Regions from separate parts of the Pectobacterium araliae genome, predicted to be linked through region 2. Evidence: predicted binding sites of a transcription regulator. Region 2 holds the regulator's gene; each other region holds the start of a gene.

Region 1 (7,749 bases), 380 kb from region 2:
TTATTATTGATTTTATTCTGCACATTGACGTTCATCTGGCGGAACTGGTGGCGCAATATGGTGTCTGGGTTTATGCCATTTTGTTCCTGATTTTATTCTGTGAAACCGGGTTAGTGGTGACGCCATTCTTACCGGGAGATTCGCTGCTGTTTGTCGCTGGGGCGTTGGCGGCGCTGCCGTCGAACGATCTGAATGTGCATACCATGGCATTTTTGATGATTGTTGCCGCGATTACGGGCGATGCAGTGAATTACACGATTGGACGACTGTTCGGTGAGAAGCTGTTTAGCAACCCGAATTCAAAGATTTTTCGCCGCAGCTACCTGGATAAAACGCATGCGTTTTACGCACGCCACGGTGGCAAGACGATAATTCTGGCACGCTTTGTCCCGATTGTGAGAACATTTGCGCCGTTTGTCGCCGGGATGGGGCACATGAGCTATCGGCATTTTGCCGCCTATAATGTGGTTGGTGCATTGCTATGGGTGCTGTCGTTCACCTATGCGGGCTACCTGTTTGGCGATTTGCCCGTCGTGCAGGAAAATCTGAAATTACTGATTGTCGCGATTATTTTTCTCTCTATCCTACCGGGTATTATTGAAATCGCCCGTCACCGTAGAGCAGCCTCGCGCGGCAATGTGAAATAAGTGAAGTATTTTAACATCCGGTTTGACCAGTTTTTTATCCACAGTCCCGGAACGTTATGGTTTAATGGGCAGCATTTATGGTCTGTTCTTGGGAACACTCTGGGTGCCGATGCCTTTGTACCGCGATTGTCGTGCGGCTCAGGCATTTTTTCATTGGCAATGTTGTCAGGGAATAACATGAACAGCGGACTGGCATTTGCCAGGTTCAAGCAGAAAGGTTATCAATGAGCTGGATTGAACGAATTCTTAACAAAAGCAATATCACACCGACCCGTAAAGCGAACATCCCTGAAGGGGTCTGGACAAAATGTGATAGCTGCGGTCAGGTTCTTTATCGTGCTGAGTTGGAACGCAATTTGGGGGTCTGCCCGAAGTGCGATCACCATATGCGTCTTTCCGCGCGTGCCCGTCTACAGGCTTTTCTGGATAAAGAAAACACTGTCGAGCTGGGAAGCGAACTGGAGCCGAAGGATGTCCTGAAATTCCGGGATTCCAAAAAATATAAAGATCGTCTGGTTTCTGCGCAGAAACAGTCCGATGAGAAAGACGCGCTGGTTGTCATGAAAGGCACGCTTTACGGCATGCCAGTTGTCGTCGCGTCATTTGAGTTCGCTTTCATGGGCGGTTCAATGGCGTCCGTCGTCGGGGCACGCTTTGTGCGCGCCGTCGAGCAGTCATTGGAAGACGGCTGCCCGCTGGTGTGCTTCTCCGCCAGTGGCGGGGCGCGTATGCAGGAAGCGCTGATGTCGCTGATGCAAATGGCGAAAACCAGTGCGGCATTGGCGAAAATGCGCGAGCGCGGCTTGCCTTATATCTCCGTGTTGACCGATCCAACCATGGGGGGCGTTTCTGCGAGTCTGGCGATGCTGGGCGACCTGAACATTGCTGAGCCGAAAGCGTTGATTGGTTTTGCTGGCCCACGCGTTATCGAACAAACCGTGCGTGAAAAACTACCGCCGGGCTTCCAGCGCAGTGAATTCCTGATTGAGAAAGGGGCGATTGATATGATCGTTCGCCGTCCAGAAATGCGCTACAAGCTGGCCACCATTCTTGCCAAACTGACGAATCATCCAGAACCGGGCAACGATGACGTGGAAATCCGCAGCGATGCACCCTCTGAATCATCACAGGATGACGCATAACTGACATGATGGGCTGGGCGTGTGGCATTCGACTACGTTGTTCTCAATGGCGTTGTCATGTGCACGCTCTGCTCGTAATGAACCGTAAGCCAGTGAACGGGACTCATGGATACTCTTCAAATACCTCAAGCCACGTCACCTTTGGTCACGTGGCTTCATTATCTTGAGCACCTGCACGCTCAGGCCATTGATTTAGGCCTGGAACGCGTTAAGCAGGTTGCTGAACATCTCCAACTGCTCCAGCCTGCCGCCACGATTTTTACCGTCGCGGGGACGAACGGCAAGGGAACCACCTGCTGTACGCTAGAATCCATTCTGTTAGCTGCTGGGCTACGGGTTGGCGTGTACAGTTCGCCTCATCTCGTGCGCTATACCGAGCGGGTGCGTATTCAGGGCAACGAATTGTCTGAAGCACAGCATACTCAAGCGTTTTCGGATATCGAAGCAGGAAGAGGGGCGGTATCGCTCACCTATTTTGAATTCGGTACGCTGTCTGCACTGCAACTCTTCAAGCAAGCAAATCTGGATGTCGTCATTCTGGAAGTAGGCTTAGGTGGGCGGTTGGATGCCACGAATATTGTGGACGCGGATGTGTCCGTGGTCACCAGCATCGCGATCGACCATACCGATTGGCTAGGTAACGATCGAGAGAGTATAGGTCGCGAGAAAGCCGGGATATTTCGACAGAATCGGCCAGCCATTGTCGGTGAGCCGGATATGCCAGGAACGATTGCTGACGTTGCCGCTGAGAAAGGCGCGTTGCTGCGGCGCCGTGGTCGCGATTGGGAATTTTCAGTGCAGCGCGAGACGTGGAGCTGGCAGGATAAACAGCGCGAGCTGTCACGGTTGCCGTTACCCAATGTTCCGTTAGCCAATGCCGCTACGGCACTGGCTGCATTACACTATTCTTCACTCAACGTGAGCGAAGAAGCGATTCGTCAGGGCTTACAGCACGCGGCATTACCGGGTCGTTTTCAGATAGTACAAGAATCACCACGGTTGATTCTTGATGTTGCACATAACCCTCATGCGGCGGCGTATCTGGCAAATCGTTTGGCCGGGTTAGCGAAAACCGGAAAAGTGCGTGCTGTTGTTGGTATGCTGGCGGATAAAGATATCGCAGGCACACTGGCCTACTTAATGCCGTTGGTGGATGAGTGGTACTGCGCGCCGCTGGAAGGCCCACGTGGTGCAACGGCACAACAGATTGCCGAGCACCTTACGCGCAGCCAGTCGTTCCCCAATGTTGTTACCGCCTGGCAGCAGGCGATGTCCCAAGCGACGGAACAGGATATCGTCATTGTGTGTGGATCTTTTCATACGGTAGCGCATGTGATGGAAGCGCTGGATGAGGAGAAGGCGAATGGCGAGTAAATTTCAGAATCGATTGGTTGGCACGGTCATTCTGGTCGCGCTGGGCGTGATCGTCTTACCCGGTCTGTTGGATGGAAAGAAAAAGCACTACGAAGATGAGTTTGCATCGATTCCGCTGATCCCCAAGCCGGGCGACAGCAATGAGATGGAATCTCTGCCTGCGCTGAACCCGTCGTTGCCGAACCTGCCACCGGAAGGGGCGGAAGCGGCGATGCAGAACAGCCCGGAAGCCGAAACGCCAGAAACTAAGTTACCTGAAAATAAGGCACCTGAAAATAAGGCACCTGAAACTGGCACATCGCCACCATCATCTCGCTCAGGTGCAAATACGCCAGCCATGACGGCACCGCCGGTGGTGGTTGAGCGTCCGCCAATTCAGACGCCAGCGCCGGTGACGCCGAAGCCTCAGCCAAAACCTGAGGTGAAGCCTGAAGTGAAGCCGAAGCCAGAGCCTAAACCAGAACCCAAGCCGGAAGTGAAACCGGACACTCAGCCGACGCAGCAAGCGCCTGTCGGGCAGGCCTATATTGTGCAGCTTGGCGCGTTGAAAAATGCGGATAAGGTGAACGAGATTGTCGCTAAGCTTCGTCTCTCTGGTTATCGCGCGTATACCGTGCCGTCAACGCCAGTTTCAGGACAAATCACCCGTATTTACGTGGGGCCGGATGCCTCGAAGCAGAAGCTGGAGTCTTCCCTGAGCGAACTGCAACAGTTGAGTGGGTTAAACGGGCAGGTGCGAGCACATTCGGTTCGCTGAGAAACCGATAGGTAGTAGAATCAGGCATGACGGATTGTTGGTTTTTCGCCTGATTATCTATCGGTGAAATCGGCGGAAATACGCTACGCAAACGTTTTCTTTTTCTGTTAGAATGCGCCGCGAACAGGATGACGTAGCGGCTTATCGGTAGCATCGTTCATTATTAGGATAGTTCATGGTTTGGGTTGATTACGTCATTATTGGCATCATCGGATTTTCGGCTCTGGTTAGCCTGATCCGGGGGTTTGTTCGCGAAGCGCTGTCGTTAGTAACCTGGGGATGTGCTTTTTTTGTTGCCAGTCATTACTACGCCTACCTCGCGGTCTACTTCACCCGTTTTGATGATGAACTGGTGCGTAACGGCATTGCGATTGCCATTCTGTTTATTGCAACGTTGATTGTGGGAGCTATCGTCAACTATGTGATTAGTTCACTGGTTGAACGTACCGGATTATCCGGCACCGATCGCGTTCTGGGCATCTGTTTTGGTGCGCTGCGTGGGGTGCTGATCGTTTCCGCACTGCTATTCTTTCTGGATACGTTCACCGGTTTTTCACAAAGTGATGACTGGAAGCAGTCCCAGTTAATCCCGCAGTTCAGTTATATTATCAGGTGGTTTTTTGACTACCTGCAAAGCACGTCAAGTTTCTTGCCGCAGCATTTATCGCTGCGGTAGCGCTGATGAGGAAAAGACACCATGTGCGGTATTGTCGGTATCGCCGGTTTTACACCGGTCAACCAATCGATTTATGACGCGTTAACGGTGTTGCAACACCGTGGGCAGGATGCTGCGGGTATTGTAACCATCGATGCCTTTAATTGTTTTCGCCTGCGTAAGGCCAATGGCCTGGTGAAAGATGTGTTTGAAGCGCGGCACATGCAACGCTTACAGGGAAACATGGGGCTTGGCCATGTGCGCTATCCGACTGCGGGCAGTTCCAGTGCCTCGGAAGCACAGCCTTTCTATGTTAACTCGCCGTTCGGCATCACGCTGGCGCACAACGGTAATCTGACAAACGCCCACGAACTGCGTAAAAAGCTGTTCGAGCAGGAGCGTCGTCACGTTAACACCACGTCTGATTCTGAAATTCTGCTGAATATTTTTGCCAGAGAGCTGGACCGTTTCCAACATTATCCGCTGGAAGCCGATAATATTTTTGCGGCCGTTGCCGCAACGCACCAACAAATTCGCGGTGCCTATGCCTGTGTTGGCATGATTATCGGTCATGGCATGGTGGCATTCCGTGACCCTAATGGGATTCGTCCTCTGGTCATCGGTAAACGTGACCTGGAAGATGGCCGCAGCGAATACATGGTGGCGTCAGAAAGCGTCGCGCTGGATACCTTGGGCTTTGAATTTTTACGCGATGTGGCGCCGGGAGAAGCGATCTACATTACGGAAAAAGGGCAGTTGTTTACCCGCCAGTGCGCAGAGAATCCAAAGAGCAACCCGTGCCTGTTTGAATATGTCTACTTTGCTCGCCCGGACTCTTTCATCGATAAAATTTCGGTCTACAGTGCACGTGTTCGCATGGGTCAGAAGCTTGGTGAAAAGATTGCGCGCCAGTGGGAAGATCTCGATATTGATGTCGTGATCCCGATTCCTGAAACCTCTTGTGATATTGCACTGGAAATCGCGCGTATTATCAACAAGCCGTATCGTCAGGGATTTGTGAAGAACCGCTATGTTGGCCGCACCTTTATCATGCCGGGACAGCAAGCGCGTAAGAAATCGGTACGCCGTAAGCTGAACGCCAACCGCGCAGAATTCCGTGACAAGAACGTGCTGCTGGTGGATGACTCCATTGTGCGTGGTACAACGTCGGAGCAGATTGTGGAAATGGCGCGTGAAGCAGGAGCCAAGCGTGTTTATCTGGCCTCGGCGGCACCGGAAATTCGCTTTCCTAACGTGTACGGCATCGACATGCCGAGCGTCAATGAACTGATTGCCCACGGTCGCGAAGTTGATGAAATCTGTAAGATTATTGGCGCAGATGAGCTGATATTCCAAGATCTCGACGATCTGATCGATGCCGCGCGTGAAGATAACCCGGATATCGCTCAGTTTGAATGTTCGGTGTTCAATGGGATTTATGTGACGAAGGATGTCGATCAAGGCTATCTGGATTATCTGGAAGTCTTGCGCAACGATGATGCCAAAGCGCTGCGTAGCCAGAATGAAGTCGAAGATCTGGAACTGCACAACGAAGGTTAACGGCGAGTTGTACGTTAAGGCAGGTTGATTGAAGGGGGAGGGCGCGAAAGTGTCTTCCTTCTTTTTTTGTATTTGGAAAACATCAGTATAGAGAAAATCGGGTTGTATATAGAAAACATCGTTTCGGTGCTTGTCCTTGCTTATCGCTAGTCAATGCGGCAAAGTTTGCGCAGATGATTTTTCCGCGTTTCTGCTGACGCGGCTAGCCAGAGGCAGTAATAATGAAGCGACTCATTGTAGGGATTTCCGGTGCCAGCGGTGTCATTTACGGTATCCGACTGTTACAGGTGTTACAGACGCTGGAAGGCATCGAAACCCATCTGATCATGAGCCAGGCAGCTCGTCAGACATTAGCGCTAGAAACAGATTTTAGCCTGCGTGACGTACAGGTGTTAGCTGATGTGGTGCATGACTCGCGTGACATTGCTGCCAGTGTCTCTTCGGGGTCGTTTAAAACGGCGGGTATGGTGATTTTGCCCTGCTCAATAAAAACCCTCTCTGGGATTGTGCACAGCTATAGCGACAATCTATTGACCCGCGCAGCCGATGTGGTGTTGAAGGAACGTCGTCCTCTGGTGTTGGGCGTGCGCGAAACGCCGCTGCATTTAGGACACTTACGGTTGATGACCACTGCCGTTGAGCTGGGTGCGATAATCATGCCGCCGGTTCCCGCGTTTTATCATCGCCCAGAAAGTGTGCAGGATATTGTCGATCAAACGGTAAATCGTATTTTGGACCAGTTTGATATCGACCTGCCAAAAGATCTCTTTATTCGCTGGCAAGGCGCGTCGTAGCAGGATAGATGCCGATACGCACTCTTTTCCTTCCTCAGGGGGGAGTAAACCATGGCTGCCCCTTCTTTGTGCGCTTTTATTACACCGCACTGATTTTGTGCGCAAAAGCGCTAAAATAGTGCATTTAAGTGTGCTGTATTCATGCCAATATTATCTATTCTTATTGTTACCTGTCGAATAAATCTATAAAAGCACTGAATAATCAATCGATTAATCATACTTTTCCGTGTTTTTTGTGCATGGTTTTTTTATGACCCCCCTGCTTTCATTGTGGCATGAAAACTGCTTATGAAAACGGTAATAGTCGGCGTAAAAAACAAAGAGCACTCATATCGTTCCGACATTGACGACACATGACATCAATCACTCACGACAAGGGTAGCAATATGAAGAAATTGATCAAAGTTTTGCCGTTGGCACTTATTCTGGCTACGGGCAGTGCGATGGCGGAGATTCCTAAGAATATTAAAATCGGTACCGATCCTACCTATGCACCTTTTGAATCCAAAAATGCCAGCGGTGAGCTGGTCGGATTTGATATCGATTTGGCGAAAGAGTTGTGCAAGCGTATTGACGCTAACTGTACGTTTGTGGAAAGTGATTTTGATGCGTTAATTCCCTCCCTTAAAGCTAAAAAAATTGATGCCATCATCTCTTCTCTGTCTATTACCGAAAAACGCCAGCAGGAAATTGCTTTCACCGAGAAGCTGTATGCGGCTAACTCTCGCCTGATTGCGAAGAAAGGGGCGAGTATTGAGCCAACGTTGGCATCGCTGGGTGGCAAGCGTGTCGGCGTATTGCAGGCGTCAACGCAGGAGGC
Region 2 (7,749 bases):
GAATCGCACAACGCTGGGGCAAAAGCGTTTAGGGCATCGCATCAATATTGAAATTGATCCACAAACGCAGGCCGTGGTGGATACCGTCGAGCGTGTGTTAGCCAGTAAGCAGGCGAACGACCTCGGTAAAGAAGAGTAGTTCTGCATTCCCTCTTTTTGGTAAACCGGACGAGCAACATTGTCCGGTTTTTTATTTGTGCGCCGGGCATGGCGCGTAGCGCCTTGACGGGCGCTGTCCGTTGACTGTAGTGGTCAAGGGGCGACTTGGCGGTGAAAGTCCTCTACACACCCGGCAAGGGGAAGTGTTAGCCGAACGGCAAGGGTGCCCACCGCGAGGTGGGATCTGAAGGAAGCTGAAGGCAAAATGCTGGCCTGACGAACAGGAAGCAGTTTAGGCGGCACAGCGGGGTAAGGTGGCAAATATCATCAAAGCCCAATACTTGCACAGAACGCTGTGACGTAAAGCTGACAGGCATAAGCAGGAAGGTCGCGCGAATTACCCCGGGAGGGCTGCACGTTTGCTTCAGGGCTACCGAGCGTCGAGAGGCGACGGGATGAACGTGCAGCAGTCAGCCGAAGCCGTAGTAGTGCTGCATAACTGGCAGCATGAAGGGCTGAACATGATTAACCGTGATTAGGACACCGATACTCGATGGGAATTAATGAGGCACAAGCGCAGAGCACTGCGGCCAGCGGCAGAGGAGACGGACAGTATCCGTCAGTGCTGCATGAGGGTGCTGAAATCCCCACGGCGGTCGGTGGGCAAACGAAAGCGGAAATGCCGTTGACGATGGAAACGGTGATAACGAGAGAGAACCTGATGCTGGCCTATCAGCGCGTGGTGGAAAACAACGGCGCGGCAGGGGTAGATAACCTGAAAGTGACGGAGTTGAAGCCGTGGCTGAAACAGAACTGGGCGAGTATCAGGCAGGCATTGATTACGGGCGCCTACCAGCCGCAGGCGATACGCAGAGTGGATATCCCAAAGCCGGACGGCGGCGTGAGAACCCTGGGTATCCCGACGGTAGTGGACAGGCTTATCCAGCAGGCGATAGCACAACAACTCAGTCCGGTCGTGGAGCCGCACTTCTGCGAATCGAGTTACGGGTTCAGAAGTAACCGCAATGCGTGGCAGGCAGTGCAACAGGCACAGCGCTACATACAAAGCGGGAAACGCTGGGTGGTCGATCTGGATCTGGAAAAGTTCTTTGACCGGGTGGATCATGACATTTTGATGTCACGTCTGGCGAGGCTGTCAGGGATAAACGGCTGTTGAAACTGATACGTCGCTACCTTGAAGCGGAAATGACGAACGGGTGCGAGACAGAGAAGCGAGGTAAGGGAATGCCGCAGGGCGGACCGTTGTCGCCGCTACTGTCGAACATTCTGCTGGATGAACTGGATAAAGAACTGGAGCGTCGAGGTCACAGCTTCTGTCGCTATGCGGATGACTGCAACATTTACGTGAGCAGTCGCAAAGCAGGCGAGCATATCTTTAGGGCAATCAGGGTGTACCTGAGAGACATACTGAAGCTAAAGGTCAATGAGCAGAAGAGTGCGGTGGCGCGACCGTGGGAGCGTAAGTTCCTGGGATACAGCGTGACACGGCACAAACAGACCCGACTGAAGATCGCAGGGAGCAGTGTCGAGAGGCTGAAGGAGAAGATCCGTAGCCTGACGACAGGGCACGCGACGAAATCAGTGAAAGGCGTAATCAATGAACTCACACCGATACTGCGAGGCTGGATGAGCTACTTCAGATACACGGAAGTAAAAGGAGTTCTGGAGAAGATTGACGGCTGGGTCAGGCGTAAACTGCGCAGTCTACTGTGGCGGCAATGGAAACGAACGTATACGCGAGCCCGAATGCTAATGCGAGCGGGCTTGTGTGAAAAGCGAGCGTGGAGGTCGGCGAGTAACCAGCGAGGAGCGTGGTGGAACGCGGGGTCGAGTCACATGAATGATGCGATAAAGACGGCGCAGTTCAGACGACTCGGCTTGATATCACTAGTGGAGCAGCAACGGCAGTTCCAGAGTTAACATGAACCGCCGTATGCGGAACCGCACGTACGGTGGTGTGAGAGGACGGCGGGAGTAATCTCGCCTCCTACTCGATTAGCAGGCGGGAATAAGAACATCGGTCTATGTTGAGTCGCCGAGATTAGCGGCGATAATCGCGAAACGGACCGTCGGCAACCGAGCGACGTTCAATCAACGTCGGATGCACCTCAATGACGTGTGCATCTTCACGCTTGCTGGTAATCCGATCCAGCAACATAGAAAACGCGGATTGGCCCAGACGCTCTTTGGGCTGATGGATGGTGGTTAGTGCGGGCGTAAAGAAGCGCGCGTGGCGGACGTTGTCATAACCGATCACCGAAATATCTTGTGGCACACGTAACCCCAATTCGTCTGCCGCACAAATGGCTCCCATCGCCATGATATCGCCACCACAGAATACCGCGGTAGGTCGCTGCTTTTGCGCGAGAATCTGATGCATGGCTTTATAACCGGATTCCGGTTCAAAATCGCCCCGCACGACCCATTCATCGCGCACGGTAATGTCGGCTTCCTTCAAGGCTTTTAAAAAGCCAAGGTAGCGTCCGTTACCCGTGTTGCGCTCTTGTATTCCAGGGATAGCGCCAATATCCCGATGACCGCGTTCAATCAGGTAGCGGCCTGCCATATAACCGCCCTCAAAGGCGTTATCGATGATGGTATCGGTAAAATCGCTGTGCATTTGTCCCCAGTCCATGACGACCATAGGAATGCTGCGATAATCTTCCAACATGCCCAATAACTCTGGCGGGTACTCGGCACACATGACCAGCAGGCCGTCGACGCGTTTTTGCGCCAGCATCGAGAGATAAGCGCGCTGTTTGCCGATATCGTTATGAGAATTACACAGCACCAGCGTGTAGCCTTTGGCATAACAGCTGTTTTCGACCGCTTCAATGATCTCGGCGAAATAGGGCGCTTCGCTGGATGTAGCCAGCAAGCCGATAGATTTAGTGTGATTAACTTTAAGGCTACGGGCGACGGCGCTAGGCGAATAGTGCAATTCCTTGATTGCTGCCCTGACGGCTGCCTTAGTCTCTTCGGCGACGAAACGTGTTTTATTGATCACGTGCGATACGGTTGTGGTGGAAACGCCAGCACGTTTTGCCACATCTTTAATCGTTGCCATCTAAAAATGACTCCTGAACTTACCTGTTACAGACGTAAGTATATTGTTAATCGTTTGCCTACGTTTAAAGTTCTTCTTCTAAGCTAAAAAACAGGATTTCAGAAGGAGAATGCCGAATGTTATACCGAAGGGATCTGGCTTGACGTTTTTCGACTGGCACGCAGCGCTTTCATAAACAGCGGATTGTGTCCGATTTATCATGAAAGTGAAAGGGCTAATTTATACTATTAGTGATGCATGCGTCGGAGATTTTTCGTTAGAATTATGAAAGAATCGTAATAACCCTATTATTTGTCGCTTTATTGTCTCAGTGGGTTCGGCTGTAAATGATAGTGTCTTTTTTCAGATGAAATTTGTTTGCTAATAAGGAGTGGCCTATGGATACCGATTTGAAGATGTCTTTGCTGACAACGGTTGGCTCGTTGGCTGTGATCATCACGTTTAGTTTCATTGCGGTGTTGAACTAACCTTCAGTGTTTCTGCGCATTCAGACAGGGTTATTGCACAGAATCTGTCTGAATACGCTTCTGTTCGGCGTGCTATCGCTTAACGAATGGTCTGTGGCGTCACCACGCGACGCGCCCCTACATAATGCTCCTGCCAATAATCCTCACTTAGCTTGCTGATGCGAATATCTGAACCGGTACGCGGTGACTGGATAAATTTGCCTTCTCCCAGATAAACCCCGACGTGATCGGCGGCACCACGATTATTGATGCGGAAAAAGACCAGATCACCACTTTCCAGCTCACTTTTTTTAATCGGTGCGGCATCACGCAGATGGTACATCTCGTTCGCGGTACGTGGGATTGGGATCTTAACGACGTCTTTATAGGCGTAATAGACCAGTCCGCTACAGTCGAAACCGGTAAAAGGCGATGATCCGCCCCAGTGGTAAGGCTTACCGATCTGGCTCATCAGTTTATTCATTGCTGTCGTTTTGGCGTGTTGATAGCGTTTTTTATGCGCTGTGCTCAGCGCCATCCCCTTTTCTGTGGGCGCTGGATTTTTATCCACTTTTCCTTTGAGCGCGGTCTTCTTCAACTCGGTTTTGACTCTGGTCTGTGCGATTGTCTGCCTATCCTCTTCAGGCTTTAGCTTTTTAAGGTTTTTTTTCACTAGTGCAGGCGTGCTGCTTTGCGTCCGGGATAGCTTCTTTTCTACTGGTTTGTTAGCCGTACGGGGTTTGAATTTATTGCTGACGGTGGTCGGTTCTGGCTTTTTACTTTTGATTGGTGCTGGTGATTTAGCAGTACCCTTTGTTTGACGGTTTTTCTTATTCGTTTCTTCAACGACGCTTTTCTTCGGCGTAGAATGCGGGGTATGCGGCGCAGCCTGAACGATGTTCAGGGATAGGTTACTGAAAAATAATATAAAAAGAGTAATAAATAAGCGCATAATAAAAGTGACCGAACATAATCCTTAACTCGCTCAATCCGCACAGTATTCCTGAAAACGGCGTCATAAAAAAGTGGGCATGGTCGCTTTATTCATACAGAATAGTGAAAAAACGTTAATAGTTGTTTTTTCGTCTGATTTATCAGCGTTTTCTGGCGCTGATTTCATCAATGATGAATAATCGGCAGGAAAATAACCCTACAAAAAATGGCGTTTTTTTGTAGCTAGTGGCATCGGTACAATATCATTGAGTCAATGTCGCTGTCGTAACACTCTGACGGCGACTCATGGCTAGCGTTTGGACGTTAGCCATCCTATAGATTTAAGGAAGCAAGAAGATGACGACACCGACAATTGAAAAAATTCAGCGCCAAATTGCTGAAAACCCGATTCTGCTGTACATGAAAGGTTCCCCAAAATTGCCAAGCTGCGGTTTTTCTGCACAGACCGTCCAGGCATTGTCTTCATGTGGCGAACGTTTTGCTTATGTTGATATTTTACAGAACCCGGATATTCGTGCTGAGCTGCCGAAATACGCGAACTGGCCGACATTCCCACAGCTGTGGGTGGATGGCGAACTGGTTGGCGGCTGTGATATCGTAGTTGAAATGTTTCAGCGTGGCGAACTGCAACAGCTGATCAAAGAAACGGCTGATAAATACAAAGCGCAGCAGGCCGATCAAGAGTGATGTTTGCCCCACACATCATAACAATCTACATATTGTTATGATGTGAGCGTGAATATTCCCAGCGGGTGCCTTATGGCACCCGTTCTTTTACGACTAGCTTTCGTGTTTTCTTAGTCTTCGGTGGAAGTGTCTTCGAGAGAACGTTCTTCCAGCGCAAGCGGCCACCCTCCGAGACGTTTCCAGCGGTTAACCAACTCACAGAACAATAACGCAGTCTGGTTTGTGTCATACAGCGCGGAGTGCGCCTGGCTGGAATCAAACGCAATACCCGCGGTAATACAGGCTTTAGCCAGAACCGTTTGGCCTAAAACCAGTCCGCTAAGGGCGGCGGTATCGAAGGTAGCGAAAGGATGGAATGGGTTACGTTTCAGGCTACAACGCTCTGCCGCTGCTGCCATAAAGCTGTGATCGAAGGTGGCATTATGCGCCACGATAATCGCACGGTTACAGCCCTGATCTTTAATCCCTTTACGCACGACTTTGAAAATTTCGTGCAGCGCATCATATTCGCTCACCGCGCCGCGTAACGGATTGGTGGGGTCAATGCCATTAAACGCCAGTGCAGCAGGTTCCAGAATCGCGCCTTCGAATGGCTCAACATGAAAATGTAGCGTTTCATCTGGCTGTAACCAACCGTCTTGATCCATTTTTAATGTTACCGCCGCGACTTCCAGCAAGGCATCGGTTTTCGCATTAAATCCGGCAGTCTCAACATCAATCACTACGGGATAAAACCCACGAAAACGGCCGCTCAGGGCGTTCAGATCACTTTTATCAGCCATTTGTCTCTTAATTGTCAGCAAAACGCAGCGCGTATTATTACAAATTTTGGCCGGAGATGCAGCATGCTCGTTACCTTTCAACCGGTGGAGGTAGCAGAAGAAGGGGGGAGAACAGGTGCCGATGTAGCACCTGTAAAATGCGGGGGATTAGTGGCCGATGCCGTTACCGGCGTGGGCGTTTTCGATCAATTCGATTTTATAACCGTCTGGATCTTCGATGAATGCGATAACGGTGGTACCGCCTTTGACCGGCCCCGCTTCACGCGTCACATTACCGCCCGCTTTGCGGATACGCTCACAGGTTGCGGCAACATCGTCAACGCCCAATGCAATATGACCATAGGCGTTGCCCAAATCATAGCTGTCGACGCCCCAGTTGTAGGTCAGCTCGATAACGGCACCCTCGCTCTCCTCGGTATAACCGACGAAAGCCAGTGTGTATTGGTATTCGGTATTCTCGCTGGTGCGCAGTACGCGCATGCCCAGAATCTGGGTATAGAAATCAATAGAACGTTGTAAATCGCCAACACGCAGCATGGTATGAAGTAAACGCATAATGCCCTCGTTAAAAAAGTACAGCAAAAGGGAAGTATAGCGTTGTGGCTCTGGTGAGTCCAAGCTGTTGGAATGGTGCTAAAAATGCGACACGATGGTGGGGTTTGTGTTAAAACGTACTAACAGGAGGGATTAATGATGTAGTAAAGGGATTTTAGGCCGCCTGACGTATAAAAAAATCGTCAGTGATTACAATGGTTATCTAATTATTTTCATTGTGACGGTCTGTTTTGGCTTGCCAGCAGTAAAGAACAGGGCTTCAATAAATAGAGTTGTAGCGGGAGGTGGTGTGCCAGAGCAGCTTGAACTCTTTGTTGTCCCTAATCCATGTCGTGGTATTTGTCAGGCGGATGATGGCGGATATTGTCGCGGTTGCTTTCGCAGTCGTAACGAACGCTTTAGTTGGGGTCAAATGAGTGATGCTCAGAAACAGGATGTACTGCGTTTGTGTCGGCAAAGAATGAAACGGTCGCAGCGTTCAGAGAAAACCGATACACCAGCAGAATTCCATCAGCCATCATTGTTTTAAGTCATTTTGTCTTAGACGGTCTATTTACGTGAAATTTTGTTTAAGCAACGCAGGAGCGTTCGATTGAATAAAATAAGCCGAAGATCATTTTTAAAAGACTTTTATTTGATAGAATCACTTTTAGGAAAGGTTCTATTTTTTACGATAGTCATATCGTTTTTTATTCTTATAAATCAGAATTGATTGCAATCCAGGGATATAACTTAGCGTGCTAACAATAAGGAGAGGTGATGGAATTGCCATTAGGATCTGATTTAGCTCGTCTGGTGCGCGTGTGGCGTGCGCTGGTCGATCACCGATTAAAACCACTTGAGCTGACTCAAACGCATTGGGTCACGTTGCATAACATATACCACTTACCCCCTGGCCAGTCGCAGATTCAATTGGCCAAAGCAATTGGTATTGAGCAACCCTCATTAGTTCGAACACTGGATCAGCTTGAGGAGAAAGGGTTAATCACTCGCCACGTTTGTGCTCACGATCGCCGAGCAAAACGTATTATGCTGACTGAATCAGCAGAACCAATAATACAGGCAGTCAATGGTGTAATTAGTCATACCCGAAGTGAGGTGTTATTTGGAATTACGCCAGAACAGGTTGATGAATTAG
Region 3 (7,749 bases), 620 kb from region 2:
AGCCCGCCGTGCGGCAGTCAAAAACGCCGCGCAGAGATAGCGCAACGCCGATCTTTTAGAACCGAGATACACGGAGCGACCACGGGGCGAGGTGTCCCTACCTCATCCCCGCGTTTCTCCTAAAATGAGGCTGACGTGACCAGCACGGGGGCTGGAGTCGCAGCGTTTTTTTCTTTATGTAGTCTTATTCCTGTACCTTGTTCAGAGGGACGGCCGGATAGCCTTGCGCAATCTGGGTTTGTTGCTGAGCCTTGGCTTCTTTTTCTATCAGATAACCTTCCAGACTCACCATATAGCGCCGAATATTTTCCACATAGTTATAGGCTTCTTGCCCGCGTGCGTAGCCGTAGGTGGTTTGCGTGTAATAGCGCTTCTGACTTAGCATTGGCAGGCGCATTTTTACGTCTACCCAACTGTCAGGATTGCCTTTTTGTTTCTCGGTCAATTTACGTGCATCAAGCAGATGGGCGTACCCCATATTGTAGGATGCCAGCGCAAACCAGATTTTTTCATCTTCGGGAATGGTGTCTGGCATTTTCTGCATCATATTTGACATATATTGTGCGCCGCCGCGAATACTCTGCTCTGGGTCGACGCGATCGGTCACGTTCAGGCTTTCTGCTGTGTTACGCGTTAGCATCATCAACCCGCGCACGCCGGTAGGGGAGGTTGCCAGCGGGTTCCAGTGTGACTCCTGATAGGAGATGGCGGCTAGCAACTTCCAGTCGATATCGGTGGCGTGTTTTTCAAACAGCGGGCGCAGATCCGGCAACGTTTCATCAATGGCGCTCAGAAACGTGGTGGTATCGACATAATCAAATTCACCAACGTGACCAAGATATTTTTCTTCCAGACGCGCGAGCGTGCCATCTTCGACAATCTTGCTGAAAAAATCCAACAGGGCAGCAGACAGACTGTCATCGTGCGATCGACGCATATACCAGGTGACCGGCTCTTCGTCGCTAAGATCGAAGGCAACGGCGAGCTGCGGATGGATACGCTGCATCAGGCCGATGGTCACTGAGTCGCCTAGTGCATAGTCCAGTTTGCCGTCAGCAACCTGTTTCAGTAATTCCTGTGTGCTCTGATCGGAGGCGGATTCCCAGCTCAACTGTGGGTACTTCTCTGCTTTTAAATCGCGCAGGGTCGCCGCATGGGCGGAGCCTGATGTGACAACGAGACGGCCTTGCAGTTTATCCAGCGTTTTTGGGCGAGGTGAACCGAGGCGGTAGACCATCTGCTGTGAGATGGAGTAGTAGGTCGGGCCAGCACGGAAACGCTCCAGACGCTCATGATTGTAAATCAACCCGGCAGCCAGCAGATCTGCATCGTCACCGTCCAGATCGTCGAACAGTTCGTCAAGATTCTTGCGTGGCGAAACCACCAGCTTGACGCCGAGGTAATCGGCAAACCGTTTTGCCAGTTCATAGTCCAGACCTGTCGGGGAACCGTTGCTCATAGCATAAGTCAGCGGTGAGTTAACGGTACTGATACGTAACTCGCCGCGTGAGAGGATCTGCCTGAGCTGTACATCCTGACTGCTGCGCCAGGGAATGCTAGGCCATAGCGCTAACGCCAGTAGTAACGTGATAATCCCGATGAAAAAATAATTTAATTTTAACGGCTTCAAATAGTTATCTCTCGGCGGCCGGATGGCCAGGCTGTCTGTAACGGCAGTTTTTTTATACGTCATTTCCCAGAGTGGGGGCATTTTGCTTAACAAACCGCCAGTGTGCAACTTTTATTGATTTGGTCACCGATTAATCATTCGACGGATGTGAAGTGAAATTATCGCCACGCAAACGGTTTCGTCCGAGGGAAGGATTCTCTATAATGTGCGCGTTTCCCCCCTGTTGTGCCCAGTGGCTGTATCGCAGCCAGTGCATCGAAGACGAGAGAACTTTAGATTATGGAAATACTGCGTGGTTCACCTGCTTTATCGGCTTTTCGTATTAATAAATTGCTGGTCCGCTGCAAAGAGCACATTTTGCCGGTTAGCGATATCTATGCTGAATACGTACATTTCGCCGATGTCAGCGCCCCGCTGAACAACGATGAACAGGCCAAACTGACACGTTTGCTGAAGTATGGTCCTTCTCTCGCGGAGCACGAGCCGCAAGGTCGTCTGTTACTGGTCACACCGCGTCCTGGCACCATTTCACCGTGGTCTTCCAAAGCCACGGACATTGCCCATAACTGTGGATTAAGCAAAGTACTGCGCCTGGAGCGCGGTCTGGCTTTCTATATTCATGCGCCGACGCTGAGTGATGAACAGTGGCAGCAACTGGGGGCATTGCTGCATGACCGGATGATGGAAAGCGTGTTTAGCGACCTGAAACAGGCTGAAGCGCTGTTCTCTCATCATCAACCCGCCCCTTTCAAGCGTATCGAAATTCTGCTGCAAGGGCGTCAGGCGTTGGAGGAGGCGAATGTCCGTCTGGGGCTGGCATTGGCAGAAGATGAAATTGATTATCTGCTGGACGCCTTCACCCATCTTGGCCGCAACCCGACCGATATTGAACTGTACATGTTCGCACAGGCGAACTCTGAGCACTGCCGCCACAAGATTTTTAACGCAGATTGGGTAATCGACGGCGTCACTCAGCCGAAATCACTGTTCAAAATGATCAAAAACACCTTTGAACACACGCCCGATCACGTTCTCTCTGCCTATAAAGACAACGCCGCTGTAATGGAGGGTTCCGCCGTTGGCCGTTTCTACACCGATGCCAACGGGCAATATGCTTACCATCAGGAAGACGCACATATCCTGATGAAGGTGGAAACGCATAACCACCCAACCGCGATTTCTCCGTGGCCGGGCGCGGCGACTGGCTCTGGCGGCGAAATCCGTGATGAAGGCGCAACGGGTCGTGGCTCTAAGCCGAAAGCCGGCTTGGTTGGCTTCTCGGTATCGAACCTGCGTATTCCTGGCTTTATCCAACCGTGGGAAGAAGAAGAATTTGGCAAGCCAGAACGCATTGTCAGCGCGCTGGATATCATGACCGAAGGCCCATTAGGCGGCGCGGCATTTAACAACGAATTCGGCCGTCCTGCACTGACCGGCTATTTCCGTACCTATGAAGAACGTGTTGATAGCCACAATGGCACAGAGCCGCGCGGCTACCATAAACCGATCATGCTGGCGGGCGGCATTGGTAACATTCGCGCCGATCACGTCCAAAAAGGCGAAATTAGTGTTGGCGCTAAACTGATTGTACTGGGTGGGCCGTCGATGAATATCGGTCTGGGCGGTGGTGCAGCGTCTTCCATGGCATCGGGTCAGTCTGATGCGGATCTGGATTTTGCTTCTGTTCAGCGCGATAACCCAGAAATGGAGCGTCGCTGTCAGGAAGTGATCGACCGCTGCTGGCAATTGGGTGAAGCCAACCCGATCCTATTCATTCACGATGTTGGCGCGGGCGGCTTGTCTAACGCAATGCCTGAACTGGTGAGCGACGGTGGTCGCGGTGGTCGCTTTGAACTGCGTGATATTTTGAACGATGAGCCAGGCATGAGCCCGCTAGAAGTCTGGTGTAACGAGTCGCAGGAACGCTACGTTCTGGCGGTTGCGCCAGAGCAACTGGCACAGTTTGATGACATTTGCCGCCGTGAGCGCGCGCCTTATGCGGTGATTGGTGAAGCGACGGAAGAACTGCATCTGACGATGAACGATCGTCACTTCAACAACCAACCTATCGACTTACCGCTGGATGTGCTGCTGGGCAAAACGCCGAAGATGCTGCGTGATGTAGAACGCAAACAGGTAGAAGGCACACCGTTACAGCGTGACGAAATTTATCTGGCCGAAGCGGTCGAGCGCGTGCTGCACTTACCGGTCGTCGCGGAAAAAACCTTCCTGATCACCATTGGCGACCGCTCTGTTACCGGTATGGTGGCACGCGATCAGATGGTTGGGCCGTGGCAGGTGCCAGTGGCTGACTGTGCGGTGACTACCGCTAGCCTTGATAGCTATTACGGCGAGGCGATGTCTATCGGCGAACGTGCGCCTGTCGCGCTGCGCAACTTTGCGGCCTCCGCGCGTTTAGCCGTCGGTGAGGCGCTGACGAACATTGCTGCTACGCATATCGGTCCGCTGACTCGCGTGAAGCTGTCTGCAAACTGGATGGCGGCAGCAGGGCATCCAGGTGAAGACGCTGGCCTGTACGATGCGGTAAAAGCCGTGGGCGAAGAACTGTGTCCGGCGCTGGGTCTGACGATCCCAGTGGGTAAAGACTCCATGTCGATGAAAACTCGCTGGCAGGAAGACGGTGAAGATCGCGCGGTCACCTCGCCGATGTCGCTGGTGATCTCTGCATTTGCCCGCGTGGAAGACGTGCGTAACACGGTAACGCCACAGCTGCGTACCGGACAGGATAATGCGCTGCTGCTGATCGATCTGGGTGCTGGTAATAAAGCACTGGGCGCGACAGCGCTGGCGCAGGTTTATCGTCAACTGGGTCGCAAGACCGCCGATGTTCATAGCCCAGAGCAATTGGCTGGCTTCTTTAACGCCATACAGCAACTGGTCGCGGACAAAGCGCTTCTGGCCTACCACGACCGTTCTGACGGCGGCCTGCTGGTTACGCTGGCAGAGATGGCGTTTGCTGGCCATTGCGGTGTGACTGTTGATATCGCGTCTCAGGGTGAAGATACGCTGGCGACGCTGTTTAACGAAGAATTGGGTGCCGTGATCCAGATTCCTGCCGCGCGTCGTGCCGAAGTCAACGCCGTTCTGGCGCTGCACGGTTTGGCTGATTGCGTGCATTATCTTGGTTATGCCGAAGAAGGAACGCGTTTCACCATCAATCAGGGGGCTGAAGCGGTCTATCAGGAAAGCCGTTCGACGCTGCGCCGCTGGTGGGCTGAAACCAGCTGGCAGATGCAGCGCCTGCGTGATAACCCGCAGTGTGCCGATCAGGAACACATCGCCAGACAGGATGATAACGACCCTGGCCTGAATGTATCGCTGACCTTCAACCCGCAGGAAGATATCGCCGCACCTTATATTGCTAAGCATGTTCGGCCTAAAGTGGCAGTCCTGCGTGAGCAGGGGGTGAATTCCCACGTAGAAATGGCGGCGGCGTTCCACCGTGCTGGCTTTGATGCCATCGATATCCATATGAGTGACCTGCTGGCGAATCGCCGTAACTTGAAGGATTTCCAAGCGCTGGTGGCGTGTGGCGGCTTCTCTTATGGTGACGTGCTGGGCGCGGGTGAAGGCTGGGCTAAATCTATTCTTTTCAACTCTCGCGTGCGTGATGAATTCGCTGAATTCTTCTTGCGTCCGCAGACGCTGGCGCTGGGCGTATGTAACGGCTGCCAGATGATGTCTAACCTGCGTGAATTAATTCCAGGTGCCGATCTCTGGCCGCGCTTTGTTCGTAATAAATCCGATCGCTTTGAAGCCCGTTTCAGTCTGGTCGAAGTGGAGAAAAGCCCGTCGCTATTTATGAATGACATGGCGGGATCGCACCTGCCAATTGCTGTTTCACACGGTGAAGGGCAGGTTGAAGTCCGCGACGATGCACATTTAGCGGCGATTGAAGAACACGGTCTGGTCGCACTGCGTTATATCAACCACTACGGGCAGGTAACCGAGAACTATCCAGCTAACCCGAATGGGTCGCCGAACGGTATTACGGCGGTCACCAGCACCAGCGGTCGGGCAACGGTCATGATGCCACATCCTGAACGCGTGTTCCGTACCGTTAGCAACTCTTGGCATCCGGAAGAATGGGGCGAGGATGGCCCGTGGATGCGTATGTTCCGCAACGCACGTAGACAGTTAGGCTAAGCTAAGGTCAGTCAGAGAAAGGGGCTTCGGCCCCTTTTTTACCTCTGTTGTCTCGGTTTGTCGTTTTTTTGCGACGGATTGATTTTTTGCTGTCTCTAATTGGTGACATTTAACTGATTGATTTATATTGGTTCTATGGCAGCGTGATAAAGCTGTCTGCTTTTAGCGACATAAATCGTCTCTTTTACGCATATTTTCGCGCTTTTAATTTCAGATAATCTGTTTTTCGATAAAGTTAATGATAAAAATTATTATTAATCATGTGGTTATGTTTTGTTTTTTTAGGTTGGCATGATATGTGCATTTTAATCAATGTTGCTCATTCAACTGGTTATGATTGCGTTGCTAACTGGCAAACATTTTCGCTCATAACATCTGGAATGATGCCAAAAGAAAGGGTGCCTATCGTCCACCAGACCGATAACCGTACGTGAAAACAAACGTTATCAAGCATCGGACGACACGTTGAGTGAGGCACCGCCTATTCAGTTACGCGGCCAGAGGGAGCGATTCTTCTGGCCGCGTGACGTTTCATACCCGCCACCTCCCCCAAAGAATCTCCCCTGGTTGCTTTTTACAGCGTTACGTTTTACGACGTTACATGGGTATTCATGCCGTATTGCGAAGCGTTGCGCATGCCGTAAGGGAAAACGTTGAACTTTTATCAGACTCAGTTAGCATCAGATCGGATTCGATAGGTAACGAGATGATTTCTTTGAAACGATGGCGTTTATTCCCGCGTTCCCTGCGGCAATTAGTGATTATGGCGTTCTTGCTGGTTTTGCTGCCGCTATTGGTCCTGGCCTATCAGGCTTATCAAAGCCTGAACATGCTGAGCGAACAGGCTGCGGAGATTAACCGAACGACGCTGGCGGATGCCCGCCGCAGTGAAGCGATGACCAGCGTCGCGCTGGCGATGGAGCGTAGCTACCGGCAATACTGCGTATTAGACGATCAGACGCTGGCGACGCTCTACCAGAACCAGCGTAAACAGTATTCGCAAATGCTTGACTCCCATGCACGGGTGCTTCCCGATCCCCGTTATTACCAGACGTTACGTCAACTCCTGACTCAGCTCGGCGACATTCGCTGTCATAACAGTGGCCCGGAACAAACGGCGTCCAGCCTGCTGGAAGGGTTCTCTCGCGCTAACGGACAGATGGTGCAGGTGACGCGTGACGTCGTTTTCTCTCGCGGGCAACAGCTTCAACAGGCTATTTCCGAACGCGGCCAGTTCTTTGGTTGGCAGGCGTTGCTCTTGTTTCTGGTCAGCGTACTGCTGGTCGCTCTCTTTACGCGGATGATTATTGGCCCAGTTAATGGCGTAGAGCGGATGATTAACCGCCTTGGTGAAGGCCGTTCGCTGGGGAACACCAGCACGTTCAAAGGCCCGCGTGAGATTCGGACGCTGGCGCAGCGCATTATCTGGCTGAGTGAGCGTCTGTCCTGGCTGGAGTCACAACGACATGAGTTCTTACGTCACATTTCCCATGAGCTCAAGACGCCGCTGGCCAGCCTGCGAGAAGGCACCGAACTGCTGGCCGATGAAGTCGTTGGCCCACTGACTGCCGACCAGAAGGAGGTGGTCGCTATTCTCGATAGCAGCAGTCGCCACCTGTTACAGTTGATCGACCAACTGCTGGACTATAACCGCAAACTGGCAGATACACCGACCGAGTTGGAGCGGGTTGAACTCGAAGAGATCGTCGATATTGTTGTGTCATCGCACAGTCTCCCCGCTCGCGCCAAGTTGATTCATACCGATGTAGCGCTGGCCGTTGGGCACTGCTGGGCGGAGACGACGCTGTTGATGCGAGTGATTGATAATCTCTATTCCAATGCGGTGCACTACGGTAAGGAATCCGGTAACATTTGGATTTATAGCCGTCAGGTTGGCAATCGCGTTCAGATTGATGTTGCCAACAGTGGTACGCCCATTCCTGATGCCGAGC
Region 4 (7,749 bases), 2.0 Mb from region 2:
GTCATTAAGTTGAACGGGCAGCATACCTTCGGGGGACGATTCGGCATCCAGCCGCGACAGCGTCAGAAGTTGATCCACCAGCCGGGTGGCGCGATCGATTCCTTTATCCAGATTAATCAATGCATGGCGACGCATGGCTTCATCGTCATGCGCCAACTGCGCGACTTCGGTTTGAACTTTCAGCGCCGCCAGTGGACTACGCAATTCATGAGCGGCATCGGAGGTAAAACGGCGTTCACGAATCAACATATCGCTGATGCGGGAAAATAGGAGATTCAGTGCGTTGACCAGTGGGCGGACTTCCTGTGGGATAGGCTGTGTCGCAAGCGGTGTGCTTTCGTCGGGGGAGCGTAACTGAAGCTCAGCGGCAATCTGTTTTAGCGGTGAGAGTTCACGCGTTACCAGCCAGAACAGCAGCGCCAGCATGATCGGCAGCGCAAATAGCCAGGGCATCAGGTTGGTTTTTACAATATCCAGCGTCATATCCTGACGGTATTCCCATTCCTGTCCGACAGCGATCACGTAACGATCATCTGCCGTCGTTAACCAGACGATGCGCCATGCGTCACTGTCATCACGCAATTTGCCGTCGGTAAAGCCGTTTCGCTGGTAATCAAAAATGAAATCTTTGCCGTTCTCACCATCATTCAACACCATCTTCCCGTCGCGAGTAAAAATGGCAAAGGCTAGGGCATCGTCGTCCTGCTTGCCTCGATCCTTATGTACCAGACTTTTGGTTTTGGGCAGAGAAGTCGACTGAATTCGCAATTCATCGGGGTTCATCGTGGCAAGACGTTTGGCAAACAGCATTTGCTGGGTATCAAATAACTCATTGATGTTATGACGCGTTTGAGACCATGAAAGCAGACTGGCTACGCCCCAGCACACCACTGTTAGCAGCGTAAAGCCCGCAACCAGACGTAAACGCAGGCTGAGTCGGTTCATGGCGCATCCCCCAAAATATAGCCAATGCCATGCACGGTACGGATAAACCCGCCACCCAGCTTTTTGCGCAGGTGGTGGATATGCACTTCTACCGCATTGCTGGAGACATCATCGTCCCACCCATAGAGTTTTTCTTCCAACTGCGCGCGTGTGAGCACGCGATTCGGGTTCAGTAGAAACAGTTCCAGCAGTGCCAGTTCGCGCGATTTTAATATCAGCGGTTCATTGTTAAGCGTGACGCTCCGTGAGCTTGGTTCAAGGGAAACGGCACCGTGTGTTAATGAAGGTTGCAGTTGACCGTGGCGGCGGCGAATCAGTGCCTGAAGACGAGCGGCAACTTCTGTCAGCGCAAAGGGTTTACATAAATAATCATCGGCACCCTGTTGCAATCCTTCCACCCGCTGCTCCAGCGCATCGCGGGCGGTCAAAACCAGCACCGGTTCGTCGTTCCCTGCTTGACGCCACTGGCGCAGAATATCCATCCCGTCCATGCCCGGCAGGCTGAGATCGAGCACAACCGCATCATAGGGGGCAGCTTTTAATGCAGCGGCACCCGCTTTACCTTCCAGAAACCAATCGATATTAAAGCCCAGTTTGGTCAACCCAGCTTTTAGGCCATCACCGATTAGGCGATCGTCTTCGATTAACAATATTCTCATGGCTGCCTCGCATTTGCGCCTTTTCCGGTTTTATACGAAATCGTTGGGCAACGTGTACAGGACAAATCGCTGAAATCGGGCGATTTCGGCAATATAAAAAAATAAAAATCCAAACGCTGATTCCTTAAGATTCTGTTAAGAACGGTTTGCTTTAATCCTTCCCGAAGACCGATTACTCCCGCAGGCTGACTGCGAAATACTTTACTGAGAAATAATTTATTGCGAAACAACAGGCAAAATAAGGAAGGAATATTATGAAAAAAGCAGCTGCGTTATTCGCCATTACCGCTCTGGTTTCTGCACCCGTATTTGCTGCACAAAGCGGCGGTGGTTTCGTCAACCCAGATACGCCCGCAGTTGGCACACATAAAGGGGGATTTAGCGATCCACAGAATTCCCTCACGACAGTCGCTAAGGCTAAAGATCTGCGTGACGATAGTTGGGTTACGCTGAGTGGCAATATTGAAAAACGGGTTGGTGATGAGAACTATTTGTTCCGAGATTCGACAGGCACGATAGAAGTTGAAATCGATCACAAGCGTTGGAATGGTCAGATGATTTCGCCCACGGATAAAGTGGAAATTCAGGGTGAGTTGGATAAAGACTTCAATTCCGTCGAGCTGGATGTGAAGCAGATTCGTAAACTCTAATCCGTTATTGTCAATCCCTCGTGGCGGGCTATTGCCCGCCATTTCTCTATTTATCAACCATCTATATCCGCCATGTTTCACGTTGCCTACATTGGTTCACCCGAGTAGTCGATGTGATTAAGCTCTCCGAGACGCCTTTCTTTGCCATCTTCCTGAAACCTGAGTTATCTAGGGTAAATAACCTCGTGATCTTGTCTTTATTTTTTGTTAGCGAAACGTTTCGATGGCGATCACATTTTTTTTATTTCTTCGTTGCCTTTCTCTCTTCTTTTTCTAGAATATTATCAGCGAAACGTTTCGCTGGTGGGATGAGAGATGAAAAAAGCAGCATTATTGAATTCAGATATTTCTTCCGTGATTGCCCGGCTGGGGCATACCGATAGCCTGGTTATTGGCGATGCGGGTTTACCGATTCCAGAAACAACGACCCGTATCGATCTGGCGTTGACGCACAATGTGCCAACGTTTTTGCAGGTGGTTAATGTTGTCACCAGTGAAATGCAGGTAGAGGCCGCTATTCTGGCGGAAGAGATGATTGAAAAGAACCCCGCAGTCCATGACGCATTACTCGATCAATTGAAGCAACTAGAACAACACCAGGGAAACTCAATTGCATTGCACTATGTCAGCCATGAAGAATTTAAAACCCAAAGCGGCAAAAGCCGGGCCATCATTCGCAGCGGAGAGTGCTCCCCGTATGCCAATGTCATCCTGTGTGCTGGCGTAACGTTCTGAGGCATCCATGCAACCTTTACTGCAACTGCAAGGCATCACGAAATCTTTTCCCGGCGTTAAAGCGCTTTCCGGTGCGGCACTCAATGTCTACCCGGGAAAAGTGATGGCGCTGGTGGGCGAGAACGGTGCGGGCAAGTCCACCATGATGAAAGTCCTGACTGGGATCTACCGTAAAGATGCTGGCAGCATCCATTTTCTGGGGCAAGAGGTGGATTTCAGCGGGCCGAAAGCATCTCAGGAAGCAGGTATCGGTATTATCCATCAGGAACTTAACCTGATTCCCCAGCTCACGATTGCCGAGAATATCTTTCTCGGTCGTGAATTTACCAATCGTTTCGGTCGTATCGATTGGAACAAGATGTATGCGGAAGCCGATAAGCTGCTGAAACGCCTTAATCTGCGCTACGACAGCCGTCGTATGGTCGGGGATTTATCGATTGGCGATCAGCAAATGGTAGAAATTTCCAAAGTGCTGAGCTTTGAATCGAAAGTCATCATCATGGATGAACCTACCGATGCCCTGACGGATACCGAAACCGCGGCGCTATTCAGCGTGATCAAAGAGCTGCAATCTCAGGGATGCGGCATCGTTTATATTTCCCACCGTTTGAAAGAAATCTTTGAAATCTGCGATGACATTACTGTTTTCCGCGATGGTCAGCTTATCGGCGAGCGTCCGGTCAGTGAATTACAGGAAGATACGCTGATTGAAATGATGGTGGGGCGCAAGCTGGAAGATCAGTACCCACGCTCGAATAAAGCACCGGGAGAGGTGCGGCTTAAGGTGCAGAACCTGTCGGGACCGGGCGTAGAGCGCGTTAGCTTTACGGTGCGGAAAGGTGAAATTCTGGGCGTCGCAGGGCTGATGGGCGCGGGCCGAACTGAACTGATGAAGATTCTCTACGGGGCGCTACCGCGCACTGGCGGCAATGTGACGCTGGATGGCCGCGACGTGGTGACCCGTAAACCGCAGGATGGCTTAGCGAATGGCATCGTTTATATCTCTGAAGATCGTAAGCGAGATGGTCTGGTGCTGGGCATGTCGGTGAAAGAAAACATGTCGTTAACTGCATTGCGCTATTTCAGCCATGCGGGCGGTCGTCTCAAACACGCCGAAGAGCAGTTGGCCGTCGCCGACTTTATTCGCCTATTCAACGTTAAAACGCCTTCGATGATGCAGCCTATCGGTTTGCTGTCCGGTGGTAATCAGCAAAAAGTGGCGATTGCCCGTGGTCTGATGACGCGCCCGAATGTCCTGATCCTTGATGAGCCGACGCGTGGCGTTGATGTGGGGGCGAAGAAAGAAATTTATCAGCTAATCAATCAATTCAAAGAAGAAGGGTTGAGCATCATATTGGTGTCATCCGAAATGCCCGAAGTCTTGGGAATGAGCGATCGCATCATTGTGATGCATGAAGGGCGCTTAAGCGGTGATTTCCCGATTGAGCAAGCAACCCAGGAAGCACTGATGGCTGCGGCTGTTGGTAAGCAATACGGTGCAAAGCAGGAGTAAGTCAGACATGAGTTCTCAATCTATCGCGGCAAAACGCTGGTTCAGCAAAGAGTGGTTACTGGAGCAGAAATCGCTGATCGCACTCCTAATCCTGATTGCGGTTGTGTCCGCCATGAGCCCTAATTTTTTCACCCTGAATAACCTGTTCAATATTCTCCAGCAGACGTCGGTAAACGCCATTATGGCCGTCGGTATGACGCTGGTGATTTTGACCTCGGGCATCGATTTGTCGGTGGGTTCACTGTTGGCACTGACGGGTGCCGTTGCGGCTTCCATCGTTGGGCTTGAAGTTAATGCGCTGGTGGCGGTATTTGGCGCACTGGCACTGGGCGCGCTGATCGGTGCGGGCACGGGCATCATCGTTTCCAAAGGCAAAGTGCAGGCATTTATCGCTACGCTGGTCATGATGCTGTTACTGCGTGGCGTGACGATGGTTTATACCAATGGTAGCCCGGTTAATACGGGTTTTTCCGACGTGGCAGATGCGTTTGGCTGGTTCGGTATCGGTCGTCCGTTGGGGATTCCGACGCCAATTTGGATCATGGCTATCGTCTTCGTTGCAACCTGGTACATGCTGCACCATACGCGACTGGGGCGCTATATCTATGCGCTTGGCGGTAATGAATCCGCGACCCGCTTATCCGGTATCAGCGTTGATAAGATCAAGATTATTGTCTATTCCCTGTGTGGGCTGCTGTCTGCCCTGGCGGGAATTATTGAAGTTGCACGTTTGTCCTCTGCACAGCCTACAGCGGGTACAGGGTATGAGCTGGATGCCATCGCGGCCGTGGTATTGGGCGGCACCAGTCTGGCTGGTGGCAAGGGGCGTATTGTTGGTACGTTGATCGGCGCACTTATCCTTGGTTTTCTCAACAATGGACTGAATTTATTAGGTGTTTCTTCTTACTACCAAATGATCGTTAAAGCAGTCGTTATCTTGCTGGCGGTTCTGGTAGATAACAAAAGCAGTAAATAACCTTCATTCACACAGGAATTGAGTATGAATATGAAAAAGCTGGCTACTCTGGTTTCCGCTGTTGCGCTGAGCGCGACTGTCAGTGCTAATGCCTTGGCCAAAGATACGGTTGCGCTGGTGGTTTCTACGCTGAATAACCCGTTCTTTGTTTCCATGAAAGAGGGGGCGCAGAAAGAAGCTGACAAACTGGGCTATGAGTTGATTGTGCTGGACTCCCAGAATAACCCAGCGAAAGAACTGGCTAACGTTCAGGATCTGACGGTACGTGGCACCAAAGTCTTGCTGATCAACCCAACCGATTCTGATGCAGTAGGCAATGCGATTAAAATGGCTAATCAGGCAAAAATTTCGGTCATTACGCTGGATCGCGTTGCTAGCAGTGGTGAAGTGGTGAGCCACGTGGCTTCTGATAACGCGTTCGGCGGTAAAGTTGCCGGTGATTTCATTGCCAAGAAATTGGGTGAAGGTGCCAAGGTGATTCAGTTGGAAGGGATTGCAGGAACCTCTGCCGCGCGTGAGCGTGGGGCGGGTTTCATGAAATCTGCTGAGAAAAATAAATTCGCTATGCTGGCCAGCCAGCCTGCTGATTTTGACCGTACTAAAGGGCTGAACGTGATGCAGAACCTGCTGACCGCGCACCCTGACGTTCAGGCCGTATTTGCTCAGAACGATGAAATGGCGCTGGGCGCACTGCGTGCACTGCAAACCGCAGGTAAAACAGATGTGCTGGTTGTGGGCTTTGACGGTACTCAGGATGGCGTGAAGGCCGTTGAGTCAGGCAAGCTGGCAGCAACGGTGGCTCAGCGTCCAGACCAGATCGGCGTAATCGGTATCGAAACGGCTGCGAAAGTGCTGAAAGGTGAAAAAACGCAGGCCATCATTCCGGTTGACCTGAAGCTGGTCGCTAAATAAGTAAAGAATAAAGCAGGGCTCGCGCCACCCGTTTGTGGTGGCGCATTATTAACATAGCGGGATTCGACATAATGAAAACGGGTAAGCTGGTGGTGCTGGGCAGTATTAATGCTGACCATATTCTCAATCTTGAGCAATTTCCCCGCCCGGGCGAAACGGTGATCGGTGAACAGTATAGCGTCGCTTTCGGCGGGAAAGGCGCTAATCAGGCCGTTGCCGCTGGCCGAAGTGGTGCTGATATCGCCTTTATTGCCTGCGTCGGAGAAGATGATATCGGCGCCCGCATTTGTCAGCAGCTATCCAAGGACAATATTGATGTTTCCTCCGTTGAGGCTATCTCCGGGGAAACCACTGGCGTTGCGCTGATTTTTGTTAACGCCGACGCTGAGAATATGATCGCGATTAATGCAGGCGCGAATGCTGCTGTGTCGCCTGATTATCTTCATCGTCATCGGCAACACATTATTGATGCTTCTGCATTGCTTATGCAGCTTGAATCGCCGTTGGAAACGGTCATCGCGGCCGCCAAACTGGCGCACGAACACCAAACAAAAGTGATTCTTAATCCCGCGCCTGCCCGTGAACTGCCTGATGAACTGCTATCGCTAGTCGATATGATCACGCCGAATGAAACCGAAGCGCAGTTCCTGACGGGAATTACCGTTGAGACAGAAGAAGATGCGGCTCGCGCTGCACAGGTGCTGCATGATAAAGGTATCGAGACAGTACTTATCACATTGGGTAGCCGTGGTGTATGGTTGAGTGAAGGTGGTGAAGGGCAGCGTATTCCGGGGTATCGCGTAAAAGCGGTAGATACTATTGCCGCTGGAGACACCTTTAATGGTGCGTTGGTTACCGCCTTGCTGGAAAACCGGCCAATGTTTTCTGCTGTGACGTTCGCTCATGCGGCGGCGGCTATTGCGGTAACTCGCCGAGGTGCGCAACCTTCTGTCCCGTGGCGTGAAGAGATCGACACATTTTTACAAGCTCAGGGGTGATTTTTGGCCACCATGAAAGATGTCGCCCGTTTGGCGGGCGTTTCTACTTCTACCGTATCTCACGTCATTAATAACAATCGCTTTGTTAGTGATAGCATTCGCGAAAAGGTGATGAAGGCTGTTGAGGATCTCAACTATGCGCCGTCTGCGCTGGCCAGAAGTCTGAAAATAAACCAGACCCGTACCATCGGCATGTTGCTCACGGCCAGTAGTAACCCGTTTTATGCCGAAGTGGTTCGGGGCGTAGAGCGCTGTTGTTATGAGCGAGGCTATAGCCTGATTCTGTGCAACACCGAGGGCGATCACGACAGAATGAGCCATAGTCTCGAAACGCTGCTGCAAAAGCGGGTCGACGGTGTAC

Evidence for each region. The regulator PurR, encoded in region 2, represses purine synthesis genes. The targets are predictions, from matches to a motif close to CANGCAAACGTTTGCNTG.
Region 1: cvpA (colicin V production protein) is a predicted target of PurR. The motif match lies at 4,005-4,022, and genes of this name have one in related genera.
Region 3: purL (phosphoribosylformylglycinamidine synthase) is a predicted target of PurR. The motif match lies at 1,796-1,813, and genes of this name have one in related genera.
Region 4: rbsD (D-ribose pyranase) is a predicted target of PurR. The motif match lies at 2,540-2,557, and genes of this name have one in related genera.

What each region holds. Positions count from the first base shown of each region.
Region 1 covers NZ_AP028908.1:2,949,128-2,956,876, reverse strand. The annotation lists gene AACH44_RS13415 (DedA family protein) at 1-647, shown strand, start outside; gene accD (acetyl-CoA carboxylase, carboxyltransferase subunit beta) at 872-1,789, shown strand; gene folC (bifunctional tetrahydrofolate synthase/dihydrofolate synthase) at 1,895-3,163, shown strand; gene dedD (cell division protein DedD) at 3,153-3,920, shown strand; gene cvpA (colicin V production protein) at 4,096-4,596, shown strand; gene purF (amidophosphoribosyltransferase) at 4,618-6,135, shown strand; gene AACH44_RS13385 (UbiX family flavin prenyltransferase) at 6,357-6,929, shown strand; gene AACH44_RS13380 (lysine/arginine/ornithine ABC transporter substrate-binding protein) at 7,316-7,749, shown strand, end outside.
Region 2 covers NZ_AP028908.1:2,569,015-2,576,763, reverse strand. The annotation lists gene AACH44_RS11610 (riboflavin synthase subunit alpha) at 1-139, shown strand, start outside; gene AACH44_RS11605 (reverse transcriptase domain-containing protein) at 653-1,276, shown strand; gene AACH44_RS11600 (group II intron maturase-specific domain-containing protein) at 1,273-2,040, shown strand; gene purR (HTH-type transcriptional repressor PurR) at 2,162-3,187, opposite strand; gene AACH44_RS11590 (YnhF family membrane protein) at 3,565-3,654, shown strand; gene AACH44_RS11585 (C40 family peptidase) at 3,734-4,585, opposite strand; gene AACH44_RS11580 (Grx4 family monothiol glutaredoxin) at 4,924-5,274, shown strand; gene rnt (ribonuclease T) at 5,385-6,056, opposite strand; gene gloA (lactoylglutathione lyase) at 6,204-6,611, opposite strand; gene AACH44_RS11565 (DUF1289 domain-containing protein) at 6,901-7,140, shown strand; gene slyA (transcriptional regulator SlyA) at 7,371-7,749, shown strand, end outside.
Region 3 covers NZ_AP028908.1:3,188,880-3,196,628, reverse strand. The annotation lists gene tadA (tRNA adenosine(34) deaminase TadA) at 1-40, shown strand, start outside; gene mltF (membrane-bound lytic murein transglycosylase MltF) at 185-1,693, opposite strand; gene purL (phosphoribosylformylglycinamidine synthase) at 1,910-5,797, shown strand; gene AACH44_RS14510 (sensor histidine kinase) at 6,504-7,749, shown strand, end outside.
Region 4 covers NZ_AP028908.1:4,583,360-4,591,108, reverse strand. The annotation lists gene qseC (quorum sensing histidine kinase QseC) at 1-945, opposite strand, end outside; gene qseB (quorum sensing response regulator transcription factor QseB) at 942-1,604, opposite strand; gene AACH44_RS20790 (YgiW/YdeI family stress tolerance OB fold protein) at 1,859-2,254, shown strand; gene rbsD (D-ribose pyranase) at 2,570-2,989, shown strand; gene rbsA (ribose ABC transporter ATP-binding protein RbsA) at 2,997-4,502, shown strand; gene rbsC (ribose ABC transporter permease) at 4,510-5,478, shown strand; gene rbsB (ribose ABC transporter substrate-binding protein RbsB) at 5,503-6,390, shown strand; gene rbsK (ribokinase) at 6,462-7,388, shown strand; gene rbsR (ribose operon transcriptional repressor RbsR) at 7,392-7,749, shown strand, end outside.